DNA from 2 places in the Streptomyces sp. NPDC050549 genome. Region 1 is predicted to be linked to the other one. Evidence: riboswitches for the same ligand, from Rfam matches in the RefSeq annotation. Region 1 holds a riboswitch; the other holds the start of a gene.

Region 1 (4,603 bases):
AGGACGCCGGGCTGCAGACCGCGTGGGCCGGGTCGACCTGGGCGCGGGCGGCGGAGATCGTGCGGTACGCGCCGGGAGCCGGATGGCCGGCGGACCGGGTCCAGCGGTTCGCGACCATGCTGCGCACCGCCTACCAGCCCGAGGTGACGAAGGACCTGCCGGACTACAACGGCAACTGGGACCTCGCGATGACCGACGCCGCGATCGGTATCGCCGTCTTCCTCGACGACCACAAGGCCTTCGACGCGGCCGTCGCCCGCTTCCGCGACCGCGTGCCCGCCTACTTCTACCTGGAGAAGGACGGCAAGGTGCCGCTCACCCCGGCCCGCTCCACCGTCACCACCCCGCAGAAGCTCACGACGTACTGGTTCAAGCAGACCACCTTCAAGGACGGCATCGCCCAGGAGACCTGCCGCAACTTCAAGCACGTCGGGTACTCCCTCGCCGCCACGGGGCACATCGCCGAGACCGCCTGGCACCAGGGCGTCGACCTCTACAGGGACGTCAAGGACCGGCTCTCCGCCGCCCTCGACTTCCACGCCCGCTACCAGCTGGGCGAGGCCGCGCCGGCCTGGCTGTGCGGCGGCAGGGTCGACCGGAACATGGGCCCTGACCTGGAGGTTCCGCTCAACCACCTGGAGAACCGGCTCGGCATGAAGGTGCCCGCCGCGCACAAGCTCGCCGAGACCACCCGGCCGGCCGGCAGCGACGACCTCTTCGTCTCCTGGGAGACCCTCACGCACGCCGATAACCCCGCCGACTGAAACGTGTGTGACATCGGACCCCGCGGATGGCGTATAGTTGGGAACACAACGGCGCGGGGTGGAGCAGCTCGGTAGCTCGCTGGGCTCATAACCCAGAGGTCGCAGGTTCAAATCCTGTCCCCGCTACTCAAGGCCAAGGGCCGGAATCCAGAACATGGATTCCGGCCCTTGGTGTTTCTCCGGCCCTTGGCTTTTTCCCGCCCCGGTCGGCCCACCCCGCTCGCCGCCCGCCCCCGGCCAGGAAAGACTGGACACGTGGAGGAGGAGGGTCCGTATGTGCGAGCCGGCGGGCGTCTGCCCGGCGATCCCGTGCCCGACCCCGGCCTCGGCCCCGACGAGGGACGGCGGACCGCCCGCGTCCTGGCCCTCGTCCGCCGGCTGCCCGCGCTGCTGCTGATCGTCGGGGCCTGCTACGACTACCTCACCCCGCAGGACTTCACGGCGGCCCCGTTCTTCACCGCCGCCCCGCTCGTCGCCGCCCCGCTCTACTCCCGGCGCGACACCGTCCTCACCGGTCTGGCCTCGCTCGCCCTCGTTCTCGTCGTCCACGTCAGACTCGGCATCGTCCTGCGCATCGACGCGGTCACCGAGGTGGCCACCGTGGCCACGGTCGCCGTCCTGGCCGTCCTCATCAACACCCTCGTCCGCCGCAGCAGCGAACAGCTCGCCTCCGTGCGCGAGATCGCAGAGGCCGCCCAGCGCGCCGTACTGCCCGAACCGGCCGAGCGGATCGGCGGGTTCGAGATCGCCGCGCGCTACGAGGCGGCGCAGGAGGGCGCGTTCATCGGCGGCGACCTGTACGCGGTGCAGGACACCCCGTACGGCGTACGGCTGGTCGTGGGCGACGTACGCGGGAAGGGCATGGGCGCGGTCGCGGCCGTGGCCGTGGTGATCGGCGCGTTCCGGGAGGCCGCCGAGCAGGAGACCACCCTGGAGGCGGTCGCGCAGCGGCTGGAGCGGGCGCTGGCGCGGGAGGGCACCCGGCGGGACGGGCTCGACGCCTTCGAGGGGTTCACCACGGCCGTCCTCGCCGAACTCCCGCACGGCGACGGCGTCCTACGGATCGTCGACCGGGGCCACCCGCCGCCACTGCTCCTGTACCCGGACGGCGCCGTGGACACCCTGCTCGTCAAGGAGCCCGCACTGCCCCTGGGGATGGGCGAGTTGGGGTTCTGGCCCGACCGGGCCGAGGAGTTCGCGTTCCCCGGCGGCGCCACGCTGCTCCTGTACACCGACGGCCTGTCCGAGGCCCGCGACTGCCACGGCGTGTTCTACGACCCCCGGGAGCGGCTGGCCGGGCGGACCTTCCGCAGCCCCGAGGCGCTGCTCGGCATCCTCGCCAAGGAGGTGCGCCGCTATGCCGGGGGCGGGATGACGGACGACATGGCGATGATCGCCGTACGCCGTCCATGACCGGTCAACTCACCCGTTTTTCGCCGGTCATGGGCTCTTCGTCCAGCAAGGAAAGGTTAATGATCAAGCGAACGGGCTTGGAAACGGGCGCCCGTGTCTATTAACGTTCGATAACGCAGCACGGTCGTCCCAGCCGTCACAAGAGACAGCTCCGTGCGCACGCGCCGAATTCCGCAAGGGAACCGGGGAACCACCACCTTGGGGTGAATCGCTCGTCAACAGCCGTGGGAACACGGCAGGTTGACGCGCGTAGGAGACCTTCCTGCTCCGAACCCGTCAGCTAACCCGGTAGGCGAGAAGGAAGGAAAGGAGCACGCCCACGTGGCGTCCAACCAGGCTGCCCCAGAAGCCCCGTTCGTCTACGGCGGTTTCCGCCCCGACGAGGGCCCCTGGGAGGAGTGGAACCCCAGCGCGGAGTCCGTCCTTCCCAACCGCGGCAAGCACCGTGTCGCCAAGCAGCGTGGTGGCGGGGGATTCGCCCGCAGCTCCACCGTCCTGGGCGTCGGTGTCATAGCCGCCGTGAGCGCCGGCGGGATGGCCAGCGCCAACACCGGCAAGCCGCCCGTCTCGATCTCCATGCCCGACCTGCCCTCCGTGGGCCATCTGCTGGACGACTCCTCCAGCACTCCCAAGGGCTCCGCGACCGCGCTCAGCAGCATCGGCGTGACCACCACCGAGACCGCCAAGGGCACCTCGGACGCGGGCGAACTGCTGCGCAACCGGATCATGGAACAGGCCGAGCTCCAGCAGCTCCAGGTCGACGGCAAGTCCCAGGCCGCCGCCGAGGCCGCCGTCGCCAAGCAGGTCGACGCCGCCGCCGCGAAGGCCGAGCAGGCCGCCGCGCAGAAGGCCGCCGACGCGAAGAAGGCCGCGGAGGCCGCCGCCAAGAAGAAGGCCGAGACCGCGAAGCTCGCCGCGCTCGCCAAGCAGTACACGCTGCCGGTCGGCTCGTACACGATCACCGGCACCTTCGGCCAGGCCGGCTCCATGTGGTCCTCCGGCTACCACACCGGACTCGACTTCGCCGCCCCCACCGGCACGCTGATCAAGGCCATCCACAGCGGCACGGTCACCGAGGCGGGCTGGGCCGGGGCCTACGGCTACCGCACGATCCTCACCCTCGACGACGGCACCGAGCTCTGGTTCTGCCACCAGTCCTCGATCAACGTCAGCGTCGGTCAGAAGGTCTCCACCGGCGAGGTCATCGGCCGCGTGGGCGCCACCGGCAACGTGACCGGACCCCACCTCCACCTTGAGGTCCACCTCAACGGCGCGGCCACCGCCAGCGACCCGGCGCCCTGGCTGCGCAGCAAGGGCCTCAACCCGTAAGACCCCGGATACCCCCGGGGCATCCGCTGGAATATCCGGTTCCGGTCCGGCTGTTGGCGTAGGGCCTGACTTCCCTTCGCAAGCCGGGCCGGTCCGACCTGGAGATCTTTCCGCTGAACCTCGGCGGCAACGTGTTCGGCTGGACCGCCGACGAGGCGACCTCCTTCGCCGTGCTCGACTCGTACGCCGCCGCGGGCGGCGACTTCGTCGACACCGCCGACTCCTACTCGGCGTTCGCCCCGGGCAACCAGGGCGGCGAGTCCGAGACCGTCATCGGATGGGGGTCCCCCGGTCGAGCGAAGTCGAGACTGGGGGAGGACCAAGGCCCGCGGCAACCGCTCCGACGTCGTCATCGCCACCAAGGTCAGCCGGCATCCCGACTTCCCGGGACTGCCCGCCGCGAACATCAAGGCCGCCGCAGACGCCTCCCTGCGCCGCCTGGACACCGACCACATCGACCTCTACTTACACCCACTTCGACAAGGTCGAGGTGCCGGTCGAGGAGATCGTCGGCGCGCTGGACGAGCTGGTGAAGGCCGGCAAGGTGCGGTACATCGCCGCCTCCGACATCACGCCCGAGCGCCTCCAGGCCTCCCTCGACTTCTCCGACCGCGAGGGCCTGGCCCGCCATGTCGCGATCCAGCCGCACTGCAACCTCGTGTCCCGCGACACCTATGAGGGCGAACTGCGCGACATGGCCGAGCGCAACGGCCCGGCGGCCCTCCCCTACTTCGCCCTCGCGGCCGGCTTCCTCACCGGCAGGTACCGGCCCGGTACGGCCGTGGACAGCCCGCGGTCCGGGCGCGCCGCGCAGTACCCCGAATCCCGAGCGCGGCCAGAAGGTCCTGACAGCCCTGGACGAGGTCGCACAGGCCCACGACGCCTCCGTCGCGACGGTCGCGCTGGCCTGGCTCGCCGCCCAGCCCACGGTCGCCGCACCGATCGCCCCCGCCAGGAGCGTGGAGCAGCTGCCCGACCTGCTCTCCGTGGCCGAACTGGCCCTCACGGACGCCGAGATCGAGCAGCTGACGCGGGCATCGGCCTGAGGGTCGTCAGAACCGGTACGGGTTGTACGCGGGATACGGCGCCGTGTTCCC
Region 2 (4,603 bases), on a different contig from region 1:
AACGCCGTGCTGTCCGTGGTCGGCGACATCGACCCCGAGCAGACGCTCGCCTGGATCGAGAAGTACTTCGGGTCCATCGCTGCGCACGACGGCAAGCCCACACCCCGTGACGGCTCACTGCCCGACACGATGGGCGGCGAACTGCGCGAGATCGTCGAGGAGGAGGTCCCGGCCCGCGCCCTGATGTGCGCCTACCGGCTCCCGGAGGACGGCACGCGCGCGTCCGACGCGGCCGACCTCGCCCTCACCATCCTCGGCGGCGGCGAGTCCTCGCTCCTCTACAACCGCCTCGTACGACGCGACCGTACGGCCGTCGCCGCCGGCTTCGGTCTGCTGCGGCTGGCCGGAGCACCCTCCCTGGGGTGGCTGGACGTCAAGACGTCCGGGGACGTCGAGGTGCCCGTCATCGAGGCCGCCATCGACGAGGAGCTCGCCCGGTTCGCCGCGGAGGGCCCCACGGCCGAGGAAATGGAGCGCGCCCAGGCCCAGTTGGAGCGCGAGTGGCTGGACCGGCTGGGCACGGTCGCGGGCCGCGCGGACGAACTGTGCCGGTACGCCGTCCTGTTCGGTGACCCGCAGCTCGCCCTGACCGCCGTACAGCGCGTCCTGGACGTGACGGCGGAGGAGGTCCAGGAGGTCGCCAAGGCGCGCCTGCGGCCCGACAACCGCGCGGTGCTCGTCTACGAGCCGATCGCGGACGAGGATGCCGACGACGAAGCAGCAGCGGCCGAGGCCGGCGACGAGAACGAGGAGGCGGCCAAGTGACCGAGCTCGCCACGATGGAATTCCACCCGCAGCCCCAGGCGGGCGAGGCCAGGCCGTGGGCCTTCCCGGCGCCCGAGCGCGCGACGCTCGGCAACGGCCTGACCGTGCTGCGCTGCCACCGCCCCGGCCAGCAGGTCGTCGCCGTCGAGGTGCTCCTCGACGCGCCCCTGGAGGCCGAACCGGCCGGTCTGGACGGTGTCGCCACGATCACCGCACGTGCCTTCTCCGAGGGCACCGACAAGCACTCCGCCGAGGAGTTCGCCGCCGAGCTGGAGCGCTCCGGCGCCACCCTCGACGCGCACGCCGACCACCCCGGCATCCGGCTGAGCCTGGAGGTCCCGGCCTCGCGCCTGGCCAAGGGTCTCGGCCTGCTGTCGGACGCCCTCAGGGCGCCCGCCTTCGCCGACAGCGAGGTCGAGCGGCTGGTCCGCAACCGCCTCGACGAGATCCCGCACGAGACGGCCAACCCGTCCCGCCGCGCGGCCAAGGAGCTCGCCAAGGAGCTGTTCCCGGCGAGCGCGCGCATGTCGCGCCCGCGCCAGGGGACCGAGGAGACCGTCCAGAAGATCGACTCCGGGGCCGTACGCGCCTTCTACGACCGGCATGTCCGCCCCGCGACCGCCACCGTCGTGGTCGTCGGTGACCTCACCGGCATCGACCTGGACGCGCTGCTGGCCGACACCCTTGGCTCATGGACCGGCCCCGCCGGCCAGCCGCGCCCCGTGCCGCCGGTGACCGCCGACGACACCGGGCGGGTCGTGATCGTGCACCGGCCCGGCGCCGTCCAGACGCAGCTGCTCATCGGCCGCGTCGGAGCCGACCGGCACGACCGCGTGTGGCCGGCCCAGGTGCTCGGCACGTACTGCCTCGGCGGCACCCTCACCTCCCGCCTGGACCGCGTCCTGCGCGAGGAGAAGGGCTACACCTACGGTGTGCGGGCGTTCGGCCAGGTGCTGCGCTCGGCACCGGACGGCACGGGCGCGTCGATGCTCGCCATCAGCGGCTCCGTGGACACCCCGAACACGGGTCCGGCCCTGGACGACCTGTGGACGGTGCTGCGCAAGCTCGCCGAGGGCGGACTCACCGACGCCGAGCGGGACATCGCCGTGCAGAACCTCGTCGGGGTGGCGCCGCTCAAGTACGAGACCGCCGCCGCCGTGGCGAGCACGCTGGCCGACCAGGTCGAGCAGCACCTGCCCGACGACTACCAGGCGACGCTGTACCAGCAGCTCGCCGCGACCGGCACCGTGGAGGCCACCGCGGCGGTCGTCAACGCCTTCCCGGTGGACCGTCTGGTGACGATCCTCGTCGGCGACGCGGAGCAGATCAAGGAGCCCGTCGAGGCCCTCGGCATCGGCGAAGTGACCGTCGTTCCGGCGGAGTAGACGCAGTAGCGGCACGCGCGTGGGGGAGCCCTGGTGACTGAAGCGTCACCAGGGCTCCCTATTGTCCGAATTGGGGGAGAGGTTGCCCGTCTGCCCTGTGGCATGCGCAACAAAACCCGTGATCCGTTTGGGGATTGAAAGTGGCCCCCCTTAGCGTCGGTCCGGCTGTCCGTCAGGCACCGCGCCGCACTCGCGGCACCGGACAGTCATCGCCGAGTCCCCGTACGGCGCGAGCCAGGGGAGCCGGGGACCCACATGAGTCCCTGGGGTGAATCGGACGCCCGCGCGCGTGGCGGGGGAGTCCGTAGGAGACCTTCCTGCTCCGAACCCGTCAGCTAACCCGGTAGGCGAGAAGGAAGGAAAGGACCAGCCACTTCATGGCGTTCACCCGCGCCACCGGGAAGCACCGTCGCCCGAGCCGGACCCACCGCACCACCGTTCGCGCCGCGAGTGTCGCGGCTCTCGCCACCTCCGGCGTCGTAGGCACCCTGGCCGCCGCCCCGGCGTTCGCCGCGGAGCCCGCCCCCGAACAGACCGGCCTCACGCCCGTCGTCGCCATCGGCGACTCCGTGGCCGAGAAGATCGACGCCCAGGCCGTCGCCCAGAGGCAGGCCGCCGCCGAGACGCTCGCCGAGGAGACCGCCCGCGCCAAGGCCGCCGCCCAGGCCGAGGCGGCCCGTGAGGCCCAGGCGCGCGCCGCCCGCGAGGCCGAGCGCAAGAGGCTCAACACCTTCGTCGCGCCGGTCGCCAACTCCTATGTGTCCACCGGTTACAAGACCGGCGGCTCCCTGTGGTCCTCCGGCGCCCACACGGGCATCGACTTCCACGCCTCGACCGGTACCAGCGTCCACGCGGTGGGCTCCGGAACCGTCGTCGAGGCCGGCTGGGGCGGCTCGTACGGCAACGAAGTCGTGATCAGGATGGCCGACGGCATGTACACCATGTACGGCCACCTGTCGTCCATCGGTGTCTCCGTCGGCCAGAAGGTCACCCCGGGCCAGCAGATCGGTCTCTCCGGGGCCACCGGCAACGTCACCGGACCGCACCTCCACTTCGAGGCCCGCACGACCGCCGAGTACGGCTCCGACGTCGACCCCGTCGCCTACCTCCGCAAGCACGGCGTCAACGTCTGACGAGGTACTACCGCACTTCCCGGAGCCCCGGCCCGCAGGCCGGGGCTTTCGGCGTTTCCGGACCCCTTCTGTCCAAAAAATATCCATGGATTCCGGTCCGCCATCGGAAATTCCCGCTGATTGCAATAGAGTCACGGAACACACGTCAATCGTCGACGTTTCACGGGGATTAAGGCGGAGGTCGGACATGCGTATTCCGGCGCACTCGGTATGCACGGCGATCCGGGACGACATCGTCGCCGGTGTCTACGAGCGCGGCGGCCGGCTCACGGAGGAACTCCTCGCGCGCCGGTACGGCGTCTCGCGCGTCCCCGTGCGGGAGGCCCTGCGCACGCTGGAGGCGGAGGGGTTCGTGGTGACCCGGCGGCACGCGGGCGCGTGCGTCGCGGAACCGACCGAGCAGGAGGCCGCCGACCTGCTGGAGATGCGGATGCTGCTGGAGCCGCTCGGCGCCTCGCGGGCCGCCCAGCGGCGCACCGAGGCCCACCTCAAGGTGCTCCGCGGCCTCGTCAGGCTGGGCCAGGAGCGCGCCAGGAGGGGCAACAGCGAGGATCTGCGCTCCTTGGGCAGCTGGTTCCACGAGACGCTGGCCCAGGCCTCCGGAAGCCCCGCCCTGACCTCGATGCTGACCCAGCTGCGGCACAAGATCGCCTGGATGTACGTGGTGGACGCGCCGGCCAACCCCGTGGAGTCCTGGGCGGAGCACGGGGCGATCGTGGACGCAGTGGCGCGCGGCGACGCCGAGCGCGCGCGGGCGATCACCGCCCTGCACACCGAGCGCGCGGGCACCGCGCACCGGCTGCGCTTTCCCGGCGGCGCGAACGGCACGGACCGTGTGAGGACTTCGCAACCTCCCGTAAACATGTCGGGTCTCCGGCATTAACACGGGCGCCGTATACAAAGAGAGCGTAATTCGCGGGGGATTATTTCTGCTGCCCGCAAATGGAATTGCGAAGGGCTCGCCCGGTAATTCGGACGAGCCCTTCGAGGTTGCGGCACATCGGTTTTGCGGCGAAAACACCGCAACCATCAATTGCGGGTTGTTCAGACGGTCTCGGGAAGTTCCTCGAGACCCTCCGCGACCAGCTTCGCCAGCCGGTCGAGGGCCGCGTCCGCGCCCTCGGCGTCCGAGGCGAGGACGATCTCCTCGCCGCCCTGGGCGCCCAGGCCCAGGACCGCGAGCATGGAGGCCGCGTTGACGGGGTTGCCGTCGGCCTTGGCGATCGTCACGGGGATACCTGCGGCCGTGGTGGCCCGGACGAAGATGGAGGCGGGGCGGGCGTGAAGGCCCTCCGCCCAGCCGACGTTGACGCGGCGCTC

The links. A riboswitch is a leader RNA that binds a small molecule or an ion and turns the genes downstream of it on or off. The one in region 1 is predicted to bind cyclic di-AMP.
Positions count from the first base shown of each region.
Region 2: another riboswitch for cyclic di-AMP. It lies ahead of AB0I51_RS45670 (M23 family metallopeptidase); the one in region 1 lies ahead of AB0I51_RS16680 (M23 family metallopeptidase).

Region 1 covers NZ_JBFAJD010000010.1:20,659-25,261, reverse strand. Annotated here, with positions in the region: gene AB0I51_RS16695 (alginate lyase family protein) at 1-764, shown strand, start outside; tRNA gene AB0I51_RS16690 (tRNA-Met) at 817-890, shown strand; gene AB0I51_RS16685 (PP2C family protein-serine/threonine phosphatase) at 1,020-2,177, shown strand; cyclic di-AMP (ydaO/yuaA leader) riboswitch at 2,330-2,487, shown strand; gene AB0I51_RS16680 (M23 family metallopeptidase) at 2,499-3,506, shown strand; partial or broken gene AB0I51_RS16675 (aldo/keto reductase) at 3,572-4,552, shown strand; gene AB0I51_RS16670 (PrsW family glutamic-type intramembrane protease) at 4,559-4,603, opposite strand, start outside.
Region 2 covers NZ_JBFAJD010000067.1:8,484-13,086, forward strand. Annotated here, with positions in the region: gene AB0I51_RS45660 (pitrilysin family protein) at 1-765, shown strand, start outside; gene AB0I51_RS45665 (pitrilysin family protein) at 762-2,150, shown strand; cyclic di-AMP (ydaO/yuaA leader) riboswitch at 2,351-2,514, shown strand; gene AB0I51_RS45670 (M23 family metallopeptidase) at 2,528-3,283, shown strand; gene AB0I51_RS45675 (GntR family transcriptional regulator) at 3,471-4,166, shown strand; gene AB0I51_RS45680 (HPr family phosphocarrier protein) at 4,328-4,603, opposite strand, start outside.